Regions from separate parts of the Bacillus sp. GB_SG_008 genome, predicted to be linked through region 3. Evidence: riboswitches for the same ligand, from Rfam matches in the RefSeq annotation. Region 3 holds a riboswitch; each other region holds the start of a gene.

What was found. Region 3 has a riboswitch for S-adenosylmethionine ahead of ACTDJC_RS02550 (methionine biosynthesis PLP-dependent protein). Riboswitches for the same ligand answer to the same signal wherever they lie in the genome.
Region 1: it holds a riboswitch for S-adenosylmethionine, as region 3 does, so the genes downstream of both, ACTDJC_RS17925 (MetQ/NlpA family ABC transporter substrate-binding protein) here and ACTDJC_RS02550 (methionine biosynthesis PLP-dependent protein) in region 3, are expected to answer to the same signal.
Region 2: it holds a riboswitch for S-adenosylmethionine, as region 3 does, so the genes downstream of both, metK (methionine adenosyltransferase) here and ACTDJC_RS02550 (methionine biosynthesis PLP-dependent protein) in region 3, are expected to answer to the same signal.

Annotation. Positions count from the first base shown of each region.
Region 1 is NZ_JBPZSK010000007.1:104,691-109,894, reverse strand. It holds gene ACTDJC_RS17940 (ABC transporter substrate-binding protein) at 1-349, shown strand, start outside; gene ACTDJC_RS17935 (ABC transporter ATP-binding protein) at 346-1,095, shown strand; gene ACTDJC_RS17930 (ABC-F family ATP-binding cassette domain-containing protein) at 1,487-3,031, shown strand; SAM riboswitch class I at 3,209-3,323, shown strand; gene ACTDJC_RS17925 (MetQ/NlpA family ABC transporter substrate-binding protein) at 3,415-4,227, shown strand; gene ACTDJC_RS17920 (methionine ABC transporter ATP-binding protein) at 4,240-5,204, shown strand, end outside.
Region 2 is NZ_JBPZSK010000001.1:1,284-6,487, forward strand. It holds gene ACTDJC_RS00005 (DMT family transporter) at 1-189, shown strand, start outside; gene ACTDJC_RS00010 (hypothetical protein) at 213-434, opposite strand; gene pckA (phosphoenolpyruvate carboxykinase (ATP)) at 685-2,271, opposite strand; SAM riboswitch class I at 2,491-2,615, shown strand; gene metK (methionine adenosyltransferase) at 2,781-3,980, shown strand; gene ACTDJC_RS00025 (hypothetical protein) at 4,027-4,212, opposite strand; gene ACTDJC_RS00030 (hypothetical protein) at 4,216-4,398, opposite strand; gene ACTDJC_RS00035 (MogA/MoaB family molybdenum cofactor biosynthesis protein) at 4,560-5,069, shown strand; gene mobA (molybdenum cofactor guanylyltransferase) at 5,066-5,204, shown strand, end outside.
Region 3 is NZ_JBPZSK010000001.1:517,116-522,319, forward strand. It holds gene ACTDJC_RS02540 (GNAT family N-acetyltransferase) at 3-449, shown strand; gene metC (cystathionine beta-lyase) at 579-1,742, opposite strand; gene ACTDJC_RS02550 (methionine biosynthesis PLP-dependent protein) at 1,739-2,851, opposite strand; SAM riboswitch class I at 2,925-3,044, opposite strand; SAM riboswitch class I at 3,246-3,356, shown strand; gene ACTDJC_RS02555 (bifunctional homocysteine S-methyltransferase/methylenetetrahydrofolate reductase) at 3,430-5,204, shown strand, end outside.

The DNA.
Region 1 (5,204 bases), on a different contig from region 3:
TTATTATAGTCCTGTTATTATTACAAGTGAAAAACATGCAAAACAAGATAAAGACTTTGTGAAGAAATTTATGAAAGCAACAACAGATGGTTATAACTTTGCAATTAAGGAACCGAAAGAAGCAGCGGATATTTTAATTAAAAATGTACCTGACATCAATAAAGAGTTAGTGCAAGAAAGTCAAAAATGGTTAAGTACGAAATATCAAGATGATGCGAAAGCGTGGGGAGTACAGAAGGAAGAGGTATGGAGCAATTATATGAATTTCTTATATGACAATAAAGTCATTAAAAAGAAAATTGATGTGAAAGCGGCCTTTACAAACGAATTCCTTCCAAGCGAAAAATGAGCGGATTACTAGTAAAAGACGTTACGAAAACATTTGATGGGAAAACAGTGCTAGAGCATATGAACGTCTCAATTCAGGATGGAGAGTTTGTTTCTTTTGTTGGGCCAAGTGGTTGCGGAAAAAGTACATTATTAAACATTATTGCTGGAATTGAAGGAGCAAATGAGGGAGATGTACTTTACGAAAATCAATCCGTTATGAATCGGGAGATTGTTAGCTATATGCCGCAGCAAGATCTTCTGCTTCCGTGGCGTTCTGCTCTTCATAATATTGTGTTACCTTTAGAAATTGAAGGACAGCCAAAAAGAAAACGATTAGAAGCTGGCATGGATGCGCTAAGGCAATTTGGACTTGATGAATATGCAAATCATTACCCAGATGCTTTATCTGGTGGAATGCGGCAACGAGTTAGTTTTTTACGTACGTATTTATGTGATAAACCAATTATGCTGCTTGATGAGCCCTTTGGGAAATTAGATGCATTTACAAAAATGGAAGTTCATAGCTGGCTGCTAGAATCGTGGCAAAAAGGAAAGCAAACCATTATTATGGTCACACATGATTTAGATGAAGCTATTTTATTATCAGATCGTGTCTTCATTATGTCACAGCAACCATCAACAATTGTTGGAGAAGTCAAGGTGAACTTGCCACGACCTAGAACAATGGACATGTTAACATCTGAAGAACTAAAAGAAGATAAAACAGAGATATTAAAAATATTGGCTCCTTATATGAGGAAATAGACGAAAAAACTCTTAACAAATTTAATTTGTTAAGAGTTTTTTCTTTTGAGTGCAGGAACAAAAAGGAAAATGAAGAATATGATATAAGAGCTTTGTTTATACTATTATTATGAGAAAATAATGATTTCAAAAGGAGTGAAAGGATAAGATGACTTTATCAACTGTTCTTCAAATGGTTTTGGCTTGATAAGGGAGAAGTCTGCCCAATTTTTGATTAAAAGCCGACCAGAAGACAGTAGATAAAGAACCTTATTCCTTTCTTACAATAATAAATTGTAATGGGTAAGGTGTGTTCGCCTTACCCATTTTTATGTTCAGCTAATTGAATATTGTTTTTATCATGCTGTTCTCTCGTTTGGCTTTGTATTTGAGGCGAAAAGGAGAGAGTAAAATGAGTATGTTATCAGTTGAAAATGTTACCCATATGTACGGGGATAAAATAATCTTTCAAAATATTTGTGTTCGCTTACTTCGAGGTGAGCGTGTTGGCCTTGTAGGGAGCAACGGAGCAGGGAAATCCACATTACTGCGTATATTAGCAGGAGAGTTACTTCCTGATGCGGGAAAGGTTGAATGGTTTCCTCATGTAAATATTGGTTTTTTACAGCAACATATTGATTTACAAGCTGGAACAACCATTATGAAATATTTACAAAGTGCCTTTGTACATTTGTATGACATCGAGCATAATATGCGGCAAGTAGCGGAGAAAATGGCAACAGCAGGAGATAACCTTGAACAATTGTTAGTACAATATGGAGAGTTACAAAGTATACTAGAGCATTCTGATTTTTATCATATTGATGCAAAAATAGAGGAAGTTGCTGCGGGATTAGGGATTTTAGCACTTGGTATGGAGCGTGAGGTGGAAAAACTAAGCGGCGGCCAACGAACAAAACTATTATTAGGAAAATTATTATTAGAAGAACCGCATGTTTTATTACTTGATGAACCAACAAACTATCTCGATAACGTTCATATTGAATGGCTTATGGGGTATTTGAAAAATTACGAACATGCTTACATTGTGGTTTCGCATGATGAAGGGTTTTTAAATGAAATTACCAATGTAATTTATCATTTAGAACATAAAGGAATGAAACGTTATATAGGCAATTATCAAACATTTATAAAAAACTATGAACAAAATAAACAGCAATTACAAGTGGCATATGATAGGCAGCAAAGAGAAATTGGAAAGTTAAAGGACTTTATTCAAAAGAATAAAATTCGTAAAGCAAAACAGGCAAAAAGCCGCGAAAAAGTATTAGAAAAAATAAAAAAAATCGGAAAACCAACTTCTGCACTGCAGCCACGTTTTATGTTTCATGTTTACTGTAATCCTGTGAGCCGGATTTTAGAGGCAAAGGATATGCAAATTGGCTACACAGCGCCCTTATTCCCGCCAATTGATTTACAGGTAAAGCGCGGTGAAAAAATTGCCATCGTCGGCTATAACGGTATTGGGAAAACAACAATGTTAAAAACACTATTGGGACATTTGCAGCCTTTAAGTGGTATTGTGAAAATAGGAGAGCGAGTAAATCCAGCTTATTTTGCACAAGAAGAATTTGCTTCAGAACAAACACCAATTGAGGAAATATGGTCATTGCGACCTGATATGACTCAAAAAGAAATTCGGCAGGCCCTAGCAAGGTGCGGTTTAACAGAAGAACATATTGGGCAGCGGCTTTACTCATTAAGTGGTGGAGAACAAACGAAAGTACGTTTATGTGAATTGATGTTAACAGAAAGTAATGTACTTGTTTTAGATGAACCGACTAATCATTTAGATATTCGAGCAAAGGAAGCGCTTAAGGAAGCCCTCATGCAATATGAAGGTACGGTGTTACTAGTTTCTCATGAACCAGATTTTTATGAAGATTGGGTGACGCAAGTTTGGCATGTGCAGGGGTGGCGCAAAGAGATAAAATAAGGGATATCAAAGGAGCGTATAGCTCCTTTATCCCGCTATTTTTGAGCAGTAAGCCCCCCAATGGGGGAAGTTTCGCTTTATTGTTCGAGAATAAAAAAAATTCAGAAAAGCATGTTGACAAAATGTTTTACAAGATTTAGTATAAGGTACATAGTTTTTGACAACTTTATACCGATACTCTTATCCAGAGAGGCGGAGGGACTGGCCCGATGAAGCCCGGCAACCAAACTTACGAAACGGTAAGTTCAGGTGCTAATTCCAGCAAAACGATTATCGTTTTGGAAGATAAGAGAGGAAGCTACTTTTATATATAGGACACCTCTCTTAACTTTAGAGAGGTGTTTTTATTTTGTCAAAAAGATAGAAACTAAGGAGGAACTGAGATGAAGAAATTATTATTAAGTATTGTAAGCGGAGCTGTATTGTTACTAGGGGCATGCAGCCTAGATTCAACAAAAGATGCTAAGGCATTAGATGAGAAGAAAATTACTGTTGGCGTAACCGGCGGGCCGCATGAACAAATTTTGGAGAAAGTAAAAGAAGTAGCTGCAAAAGATCATTTACAAGTGGAGATTAAAGTGTTCAATGATTATGTAATGCCCAATGTATCGTTAGATGAAAAAGACATTGATCTGAATAGCTTTCAAACGAAATCATATTTAGATGTATTTAAAGAAGAACGCAAAATGAAGTTAACAGAAGTATTTTCAACAGTAACGTTTCCAATGGGGATTTATTCAAAGAAAGTGAAAGATGTGAAGGACTTAAAAGAAGGGGATGCAATTGCGGTACCGAATGATCCAACAAATGAATTACGCGCGTTGAAATTATTTGAGAAAGCGGGCGTATTAAAAGTTGATCCAAAAGCAAAAGAGAAGGCAACCGCGAAAGATGTAGTAGAGAATCCTAAAAACTTAAAAATTGTTGAACTAGAAGCATCCCAGCTGCCAACACAGTTAAGTGAAGTACAAGCAGCTGCCATTAATACAAACTTTGCAATGGGTGCAAAACTACATCCAGCAAAAGATTCTATTTTCCGTGAAGGAAAAGATTCGCCATATGTAAACTGGGTCGTTGTTCGCTCAGATAATAAAGATGATGCAGTCGTAAAGCAGTTTAAGAAAGCTTACCAATCACCAGAAGTGAAAGAATTTATTGAGAAAAAATTTGATGGAGCTGTATTGCCATCGTGGTAGGGGATGAAGTGCATGATTGAATTACAGAATGTATCTAAAATATTTGAAACAGAAAAAGGGAAAGTAGAAGCACTTAAAGGTACATCGCTTACTGTGAAAACAGGAGAAATATTTGGAGTTATTGGATATAGCGGTGCCGGGAAAAGTACGTTAATCCGCTGCGTCAATTTATTAGAAAGGCCGACGACTGGTCATGTTCTTATAAATGGAAAAGATTTAACATCTTTATCTTCAAATGAGCTTGCACAGGCAAGGCAAAAAATTGGCATAATTTTTCAAGGGTTTAATTTATTAAAAACAGCAACTGTATATGAAAATATAGCACTTCCGCTTCGACTTACAGGAGTTACAAAGGCTGAGATTCAAAATAGGGTAGAAAAATATTTGCGCATTGTTGGATTGTTTGAAAAAAAAGATGCGTATCCGAATGAACTTTCAGGGGGACAAAAACAACGGGTCGCGATTGCCCGCGCCCTATCTCACGAACCAGAAATATTACTAAGTGATGAAGCAACAAGTGCATTAGATCCGGAAACAACAGAATCTATTTTAGATTTGCTTTTAGAAATTAATGAGGAGATTGGGATTACGATTTTACTGATTACGCATGAAATGAATGTTATTCAGCGCATTTGTGATCGCGTAGCGGTAATGGAAAACGGTAGTATTGTAGAAAGCGGTAAGGTAAGAGATATATTTACGAATCCGCAGCATGACACAACTAAAAAGTTTGTAAACAGTTCATTTGCTTCAAAAATTCCTAACGTATTACAGGTTGAATTACAAAAGAATGGTGAAATCGTTACGTTATCGTTTATTGGAAATTCATCTGGTGAACCAGCACTTGCTGTTGCGACAAAGCGCTTTAATGTGTATCCCAATATTCTATCGGGGAACATCACCCAGCTGAAGCATGAGGCGTATGGAAAATTAGTTGTTCATATGAAAGGAGAAACAAAAGAAGTACATAGGGCATT
Region 2 (5,204 bases), 520 kb from region 3:
GCATCTCATACGATGGTGTATATGTACGTTACACCGTTTGTAGCAGTTTTATTTGCGGCAATATGGGCGAGAGAGCAGCTATCTTTACAACAAATGATAGGTGGAATTGTTATTTTTGTTGGTTTGTGGCTTGTAAAATCTAAAAAAGCTAATCAAACATTACTCGTAAAAGAAAATATATCAAAATAAGAAAGCAGATCAAATCTGCTTTCTTATTTTTTTATTTTAGGTAAGAAAATAAGATACAAAATAGCTGTAATAAATGGAATCCAGTTGAGAAAAGGTAAGCGGAAAAAGCTAATAAGAATCATACCTGTGAGAAGAACGCTGAGGACCGCATAAAAAATACTATGCTTAGGTGTGTACCAATATAATGTTAAGCCAACAAGAGCTGGGATAACAAAATGAATAAGAGCGATTAAAAAGAAGAGCAATGGAAGTCCCTCCTTTACCGTGTACTTATATATTATATCCATATTTTGTAAGGTTGATAGCTGATTTTTTAGAAATCGTCAAAAATGTTTGCAAATAGGAAAGAGGCTTACGAAATGAATCGTAGGCCTCTTTTATATGTAAGCATGTGCTATCACAAGAAAACGTGGGCTTTGTCGGTGAGTACTTGTTTTCTTGCAATAACAACATACTTATTCACATGATTTAGGATATTTCAAAGTAAAGTCGGGTTTAAGCGATTGGACCGCCAAGTTTTACAATTGTTTCAGAAACGTTATCAAATTTCTTGAAGTTTTCTTTAAACTTATTCGCAAGCTCAGTTGCTTTTGCTTTGTAAGCTTCTTTATCAGTCCATGTTTGTTCTGGCATTAATACTTCATCAGGTACACCAGGAACATGAAGTGGTACTTCAAGACCAAAGATATCATGTTTCGCTGTTTCAGCGCTATCTAACTCGCCGTTTAATGCAGCTTGCACCATTGCGCGTGTATGACCTAAGTTCATACGTTTTCCAACACCGTATTCGCCGCCAGTCCAGCCAGTGTTCACTAAGAATACTTTAGCATCGTGCTTCTCGACTTTTTCTCCAAGCATTTCTGCATAGCGAGATGCATCAAGCGGTAAGAATGGAGAACCGAAGCATGTTGAGAATGTTGCTTGCGGTGAAGTAATACCGCGCTCAGTTCCTGCTAATTTACTCGTGTAACCACTTAAGAAATGGTACATAGCTTGCTCTTTCGTTAATTTGCTGATTGGAGGCAATACGCCAAATGCATCAGCAGTTAAGAAAATGATTGTATTTGGATGACCTGCAACGCTAGGTAATACGATGTTATCAATTGCATCAATTGGATAAGCTGCACGTGTATTTTCTGTTAATGCAGTGTCATCATAATTTGCAATGCGTGTATGATCATCAAGCACAACGTTTTCTAAAACAGAGCCGAATTTAATCGCATCAAAGATTTGTGGCTCTTTCTCGCGAGATAAGTTCACACATTTTGCATAGCAACCGCCTTCAATATTGAATACGCCGTTATCAGACCAACCATGCTCGTCATCACCAATTAATTTGCGGTTTGGATCAGCAGATAATGTTGTTTTACCTGTTCCAGATAAACCGAAGAATAAAGCAACATCGCCTTCTTCACCTACGTTTGCAGAGCAGTGCATAGAAAAAATATCTTGTTCTGGAAGTAAGTAGTTCATGATAGAGAAGATTGATTTTTTCATTTCACCAGCGTATTCTGTACCGCCGATTAACACGATACGCTTTTCAAATGAAACGATAATAAATGTTTCTGAGTTCGTGCCGTCGATTTCTGGATCTGCTTTAAAGTTTGGTGCAGATACAATTGTGAACTGTGAATCATGATTTTTTAATTCTTCCTCAGTTGGACGAATGAATAATTGATGTGCGAATAAGTTATGCCATGCATATTCATTAATAACTTGAAGAGGAAGACGATAGTTGCGGTCTGCTCCTGCAAATCCTTTGAATACGAATAGTTCTTCTTTTTCTTTTAAGTATTCTAATACTTTTGTATATAATTTATTAAAATGCTCTTCAGAAATCGGTTGGTTTACCGAACCCCAAGCGATTTTATCCGTAACAGATGCTTCGTCTACAATAAATTTATCTTTCGGAGAACGTCCTGTATATTTTCCTGTTGAAACAGAAACAGCGCCAGTAGAAGTTAATCGTCCTTCTTTTCTCATTAATACTTTTTCAGTTAATTGTGGAACGCTCAATTGAACCTGTGCATTGCTTCCGTTTAATAACTCATGTAATCCAATTTGGACATTCACAGTACTCATATTTATTTACCATCCTTTGTTTGATTTATGAATATTCCTCGTAATTCCCACTAAAAGTATAACACAATGATATAAATAATGTATACTATTTATTTATTTTTGTTTGTGTTATTATATTATTTTTTTCCATAAATTTCTGCCGTTAAAAACTTATAGGAATATGTGTATATGGATTGACAAATGAAAAGCATTTCTTTAGTATAGTTGAGGACGGATACTCTCTTATCCCGAGCTGGCGGAGGGACAGGCCCGATGAAGCCCGGCAACCTCACTTGTATGTACGACAAGCGCAAGTGAATAGGTGCTTAAACCTGTGCGAGATGTAATGTCTCGAGCGATAAGAGCGAAGGGCAAAAAGCAGTATGCAAGTAGCGAATACAACCTTTCCTCTATATATAGGAAAGGTTTTTCTTTTGCGCTTGTGGGAGAATACATGAATGTCGCAGTTTGTGGCAAATTAAGGATGAGTTCCGTACAATATATACATTTACTGTCGGGAGGTTTACCACATGACAAAAAAACGTCATCTGTTCACATCTGAGTCTGTAACTGAAGGACATCCAGATAAAATTAGTGACCAAATTTCTGATTCAATTTTAGATGCAATCTTAGCAAAAGATGCAAACGCACGTGTAGCTTGTGAAACAACAGTAACAACTGGTTTAGTATTGGTAGCGGGAGAAATTACGACTTCTACTTATGTAGATATTCCAAAAATCGTTCGTGAAACAATTAAAGGAATTGGTTATACTCGTGCAAAATACGGTTTCGATTCAGAAACTTGTGCAGTTTTAACATCTATCGATGAGCAGTCTGCTGACATCGCAATGGGTGTTGACAAAGCGTTAGAAGCACGCGAAGGTCAAATGACTGACGAAGAGATCGAAGCAATCGGTGCAGGCGACCAAGGTTTAATGTTTGGTTTCGCATGTAATGAAACAAAAGAATTAATGCCACTTCCAATCTCTCTTGCTCATAAATTAGCTCGTCGTTTAACTGAAGTTCGTAAAGATGATACATTACCATACTTACGTCCAGACGGTAAAACACAAGTAACAGTTGAGTATGATGAAAACGGTAAACCAGTTCGCGTTGATACAATTGTAATCTCTACGCAACATCACCCAGAGATTTCTTGGGAACAAATCGATCGCAACTTAAAAGAATTCGTAATTAAACCAGTTGTACCAGCTGAATTAATCGATGAAGAAACAAAATTCTTCATTAACCCAACTGGCCGCTTCGTTATCGGTGGACCACAAGGGGATGCTGGTTTAACAGGTCGTAAAATTATCGTAGATACTTACGGTGGATACGCTCGTCACGGCGGCGGTGCATTCTCTGGTAAGGATGCAACAAAAGTTGACCGTTCTGCAGCATACGCAGCTCGTTACGTTGCGAAAAACATCGTAGCAGCAGGTCTTGCTGACAAAGCAGAAGTACAACTTGCATACGCAATCGGCGTAGCGAAACCAGTATCTATCTCTGTTGATACATTCGGCACTGGAAAAGTATCTGAAGAAGTATTAGTAGAACTAATTCGCAGCAACTTCGATCTTCGTCCAGCTGGTATCATCAAAATGTTAGACTTACGTCGCCCAATTTACAAACAAACAGCAGCATACGGCCACTTCGGACGTACTGATGTAGATCTTTCTTGGGAGCGTACAGACAAAGCTGAAGCTTTAAAAGAGCAAGCTGGTCTATAATATAGGAAGAAAAAAGCTTTGCGCACACGCGCAAGGCTTTTTTTATTTAATTACTTTCCTGTTTTTCTAACTTTCCAACGCAGGAAGTACAATACACTTCTCCGCCCAGCTCAATATATTTCTGAATATTTGTTATACCGCTTGGCGGATATTGCATGTAAATCCAAGAACGTTCGTGTACCGCAATTTCCTTTCCGCATGATGTACACGCGGTTGATTTTTTACCGAACATCAATTATTGCCCCCTCTGTGAACGGGATTTTCCAAAGCAGTATGCACTACAAAGTAAAAAGATTGTGGCACATCCAAAACCACCGATGGCTGCGTAAGGCACAGCGTCTTTTAGTACCATGCCGGCGCTAATGGAAGCGACGAAAAGTAAAATAAATAAGGTCGTTAATTTTTTCATTGTATCCATATTCATTTCCTCCCTTTTGAAAATCCCTATATTTCTATTATAAGGAAAAATACGGAAGCGAGATGTTTTTTCTATAAAAATGTGTGACAGGCCGCACATTTTTTTGTTGCTGCATCATATATGATAAAATTTAGATAGTTCAGAAGAAGGAGCGAATGACAATGAGCGTCACAGAACATAAAAAACAAGCACCGGCACAGGTTCGTTGTAAAATCATAACGATTTCGGATACACGTACAGAAGAAACAGATAAAAGCGGCCAGTTATTAAAAGAGTTATTAATAGAAGCAAATCATCAAGTAACAGCTTATGAAATTGTGAAAGATGATAAAGAAAGCATTCAGCAAGCTGTGTTAACAGGCTGCCAACAAGAAGATGTAGATGTTGTGTTAACAAACGGCGGTACAGGAATTACAAAACGTGATGTTACAATCGAAGCAGTTGAAGCGTTGCTTGATAAAGAAATTGTAGGCTTTGGAGAACTATTTCGGATGATTAGCTATTTAGAAGATATCGGAAGCGCGGCGATGTTAAGCAGGGCAATTGGCGGGACAATTGGACGGAAAGTTGTCTTTTCTATGCCAGGATCAACAGGTGCGGTTCGCCTTGCGATGAAGAAATTAATTTTACCAGAGCTTGGACACATTACATTTGAGTTGCATCGCCAGTGAAAATTGCAGGAATTGTATTAGCCGGCGGACAGTCCAGTCGTTTTGGAGAACCGAAAGCATTAGTAACTTGGTGCGGAAAAACATTTATTGAACATAGTATAGAAGCATTGAAAGAAGTTGTTACAGACATTGTTG
Region 3 (5,204 bases):
ATATGATGTCACTTCCAATTCTAAAAGCTAATAATCAAGATGTGAGCGTTATTTTAAAGCATTCTGCAGCTGGGGTATATGAAAGTACTGGTAAGACAGTTAACCCTTCGAAAGAAAAGGTATATGCAATGTTTACCGCTATACTGGAAAAAGGGGGATATTATCTAGTAGCCAAAGAAGAGGATCAAATACAAGGATGGATTCTTCTTGGTCAAAATAGAGATTACTTTACAGATGCAATCCATGGATTTATCTATGATTTATTTGTCTTACCTGAATATCGTGGAAAAGGACTATCTAAGATACTTATCCAGCACGGAATTGAGGAGTTAAAATTAAAGGGCTATGAAGAAATAGGTTTAAATGTATTTGCATCGAATACGGCGAAAGAATTATATAAAAGATTAGGTTTTAAAGAAACACAAATTTTAATGAAATTATCCGTTTAATAGATTTAAAGCTAAATGAATTTTCTTCATCTAGCTCTCTTATTTCTCCTAACGGAAAGTATTTGTTTTGAGTCTATAATTATTTTCTACCTATAAATCGCTTCTATGCATGACCAGATTTAACCTTTTTTAAGAGATAACGACCTCTTCTACATACGTAAGCGCATGCTCAAAGTCCGCAATTAAATCGTCTGCGTTTTCTAATCCAACAGATAAGCGTAGCAGTGAATTTGAAATCCCTCGTTTTTCACGTTCTGCTTGTGACATCGCAGCGTGTGACATTTTTGCTGGATACGAAAGAATCGATTCAACAGCTCCTAAACTAACAGCGAATACGGGAAGCTGAATATGTGCTAGAAATTGGCGTAATGCATGTTCAGATTCTAGTGTAAAGGAAAGGACAGCTCCTGCTGATTTTGCCTGAGCGTGCTGTGTTTCATATCCGGCGTGGGACAGTAATCCAGGATAGTAGATATCTTTAATTTTTGGATGCCCTTGCAAATAGCAGGCAATTTTTTCAGCGCTTCGTGAAGAGTGCTCTAAGCGAACGTGCAATGTTTTTAAGCCGCGAAGGACGAGGGAACAATCTTGCGGTCCTAATATAGCTCCAAAAGAATTTTGTAAAAAGCCAACTTTCTTTGCAAGTTCTTCATCTTTTACGACTGCCAATCCGGCGGTAACATCGCTATGACCTGCAAGGAATTTTGTTGCACTATGGAGAACAATATCAGCCCCAAGTTCTAACGGTTGTTGAAATAGTGGTGTTAAAAATGTATTATCAACAAAAGTGAGCGCTCCAACAGATTTGGCAAGCTCACAAACAGCTTTAATATCTGTCACTTTTAATAATGGATTTGATGGTGTTTCAACATAAAAAACTTTTGTATTCGGCTGAATAGTGCGTTCTACTTCTTCTAAATTTGTCATGTCAACGAATGTGTGAGAAACGCCGTATCGAGAGAGAACTTCAGTTACAATTCGATATGTACCTCCGTATACGTCTTCAGAAATAAGAACATGGTCTCCTTGTGATAAAAGAAGAAAAGCTGTTGAAATAGCAGCCATGCCAGATGAGAACGCAAACCCTTTGCTCCCGCCTTCTAGTAAAGCAATTATTTCCTCGAGAGCTTCGCGCGTTGGATTTCCAGAGCGACTATAATCATATTTTCCAAATGCATCTACATCAAATTGATGAAATGTGGATGTGTTATAAACAGGAACATTGACAGCTCCTGTTTGTTTGTCATGCTTAAAACGATTATGAAGTAAAAGCGTATCTAGTGAATAACTCATATTCTCACTCCTTCTTTTACTTGTTTAAGTGCTTGCTGTAAGTCTTGAATTAAATCATCTTGATTCTCAATTCCTACAGAGAAGCGGAGCAGACGATTACAAACGCCGCGGGCAGTGCGAATGTCTTCTGGTATATCGGCATGCGTTTGTGTTGCTGGGTATGTAATGAAGCTTTCTACGCCGCCAAGGCTTTCTGCAAACGTAATAAGAGACAGAGATTGTAAGAATGGATCAATCCATGCTTCTTTTTTCAGTTTAAAAGAGATCATACCGCCTTTTCCCGGATAAAACACATCGGTTATAGATTCTTCCCCTTGTAAATAGGCAACAATTGCTTTTGCGTTTTCTTCATGCTGCTTCATGCGCAGTGCTAATGTTTTCATGCCGCGTATTAAAAGCCAAGAATCAAATGGGCTTAACACAGCTCCAGATGCATTATGATAGTGGGCAAGTTCCTCGCATAGTTTTGCACCTTTAGCAACGACAAGTCCGCTTAACACATCGTTATGACCTCCTAAATATTTTGTAGCACTATGCAGGACAATGTCCGCTCCAGTTGTTATTGGTTGTTGTAAATACGGCGTGTAGAATGTGTTATCAACAATAAGAAGCAAGTTGTGCCGTTTTGCAACGGTAGCAACTGCTGCGATGTCCGTTACTTGCATAAGCGGGTTTGTTGGTGTTTCGATGAAAATTGCTTTTGTATTTGGTGAAATTGCTTTTTCAATTTCTTGTATATGCTGCGTATCTACGTATCTACATCGCACATCCCATTTTTGTTCGTGCTCTGTAAATAAACGATATGTTCCGCCGTATAGATCTTCAGAGACAATAAGTTCGTCACCAGACCGGAATAGTGAAAGGACAAGAAGAACAGCAGCCATTCCTGAGCTACAGGCATAGCCTTGCTCTCCTTGCTCTAAGTCAGCGATTGCGCGCTCTAATAGAAGACGTGTTGGGTTTCCTGTTCGGGAATAATCAAACCCTGTTGACTTTCCAATTCCTTCGTGGCGGTACGCAGTGGAGAAGTAAACGGGTGGATTGACTGTTCCTGTTGTTGTTTCACTGCGATTTCCAATTTGGGCAAGCTTCGTTTCAATTGTAGACATAATAGAATTCCTCCTTATACAAAATAAAAAAGCCTTCTAAGAAGAAGGCTTATATATGACGAATATAGTCTTCTTCTTATCTGTCAAATCAGTTCTCAATTTGCTGGAATTAGCACCTTATTAACAAATAAAAAGCTTGTTAATGGTTGCTGAGGCGTCAATGGGCCAGTCCCTCTACCTCTCTCGATAAGAATTCGAAATATGAAGTTTTTTATTATGTTTTTTACTTTACAACAAATTTAGAAAGAAGCGCAAGTATATTTTGAATAATTTTATTTTTCTTTATTTTCGTTGACTTTCTCACTTTAACATGCTAAATTAATGAAAAAATTAACAAAGATTGTTAATGAGTGAACGGATGATGTTTACTTTTAGCATTCACAATAGAATGAAACTCTTATCAAGAGTGGTGGAGGGAAAGGCCCTGTGAAACCCAGCAACCTTCAAACAACATGTTTGAGACGGTGCTAAGACCTGCAGAACAAATTGTTCTGAATGATGAGAGGAGGATGAAATGCTGTCCCCCTCTTCATTGAGAAGAGGGGGTTTTTTATATTAGAAAGAAGAGAGGGAGATATGTGAAATTACTAGATTTATTGCAAAGAGGAATTGTTATTGGGGACGGGGCAATGGGAACATTGTTGCACTCTCATGGTTTACAAAGCTGCTTTGAAGAGTTGAATTTATCTGAACCGGAGCGGATTATTTCGATTCATAAACAATATGTTGCAGCCGGAGCAGATGTTATTCAAACAAATACATACGGAGCAAATGAAGGAAAACTTCGCATGTATGGATTGGAGGATCGCGTAAGAAAAATTAATCGTGCCGCTGTAAGACATGCAAAAGCAGCTGTGACAGAAAAGAATGCAATTGTTGGAACAATCGGTGGTATGAAACACATTGGAGCAGTTACAACGACTGATATGGAACGAGAATTTATGCTCTTAGAGCAAGCAAATGCCTTACTAGAGGAAAATGTTGATGGGCTATTATTAGAAACCTTTTATGATGAATTTGAATTGCTTCATGCAGTGAAAGTATTACGAAAGCAAACAAACGTCCCTCTTATTGCACAGCTTGCTCTTCACGAAGCTGGTACAACTCAAAATGGAAATAGTGTAGATGGTGTATTGAAGCGGCTTATAGAGTATGGTGCAAATGTGGTCGGATTAAATTGTCAATTAGGGCCGCTTCATATGATCGAATCTTTTAAAACAATAGCAATTCCTGAATATGGTTATTTATCTGCATATCCAAATGCCGGTCTTCCTAAATATGTAGAAGGTCGTTATGTATATGAAGGAAGCCCTGCTTATTTTGAAGAGATGGCGCCAGAATTTATTAAGCAAGGAGTTAGGTTACTTGGTGGTTGTTGCGGTACAACCCCTGCTCATATCGAAGCAATGAAGCGGGCACTTGAAAATGAGCGTCCTGTAACAGCTAAAGAAGTTGTAAAGCGTGCAGAAGTAATAGCAACGAAGCGTGTAAATACAGTGGATCGAATTACATTAGCAGAAAAAGCGAAGAAAGAAACGACAGTGATTGTTGAGCTTGATCCGCCAAAAACTTTGGATACGCAGCGTTTTTTTGAAGGAGCAAAAGCGTTGAAGCGTGCGGGAGCAGATGCTATTACGTTAGCAGATAATTCTTTAGCATCACCTCGTGTATCAAATATGGCGATGGGTGCGTTATTAACAAAGCATGATATTCCTGTACTGACCCATTTAACGTGCCGTGATCATAATGTAATCGGGCTGCAGTCTCATTTACTTGGATTAGCAGCGCTCGGTATGGAGGAAGTATTGGCATTAACAGGGGATCCAGCACGTGTTGGTGATTTTCCAGGTGCAACATCTGTATATGACCTTTCTTCTGTAGAGCTCATTAAAATGATTAAAGAAATGAACAATGGGCGTTCTATTTTAGGGAAATCAATTGGAGCAGCTACTCATTTTTCAGTAGGTGGAGCCTTTAATCCGAATGTAAGGCATATAGAAGCAGCTGTAAAACGTATGGAGAAAAAAATTGCAGCTGGTGCCGAGTATTTTTTAACGCAGCCCATTTATGATGCGGCAGTCATTCGAAACGTATATGAAGCAACGAAGCATATTGAGCAGCCAATTTTTATTGGCATTATGCCACTTGTAAGTAAACGAAATGCAGATTTTCTACATTTTGAAGTACCAGGTATTACTCTTCCAGAAGAAGTGAGAAGACGTATGGACGGGCATAGAACGTCAGAAGAAGCAGTGGCAGAAGGAATTTTTATATCTCAAGAGTTAATTGATGTTGCGATGGAATTATTTAACGGTATTTATTTAATTACACCATTTTTAAAGTACGAAGTGAC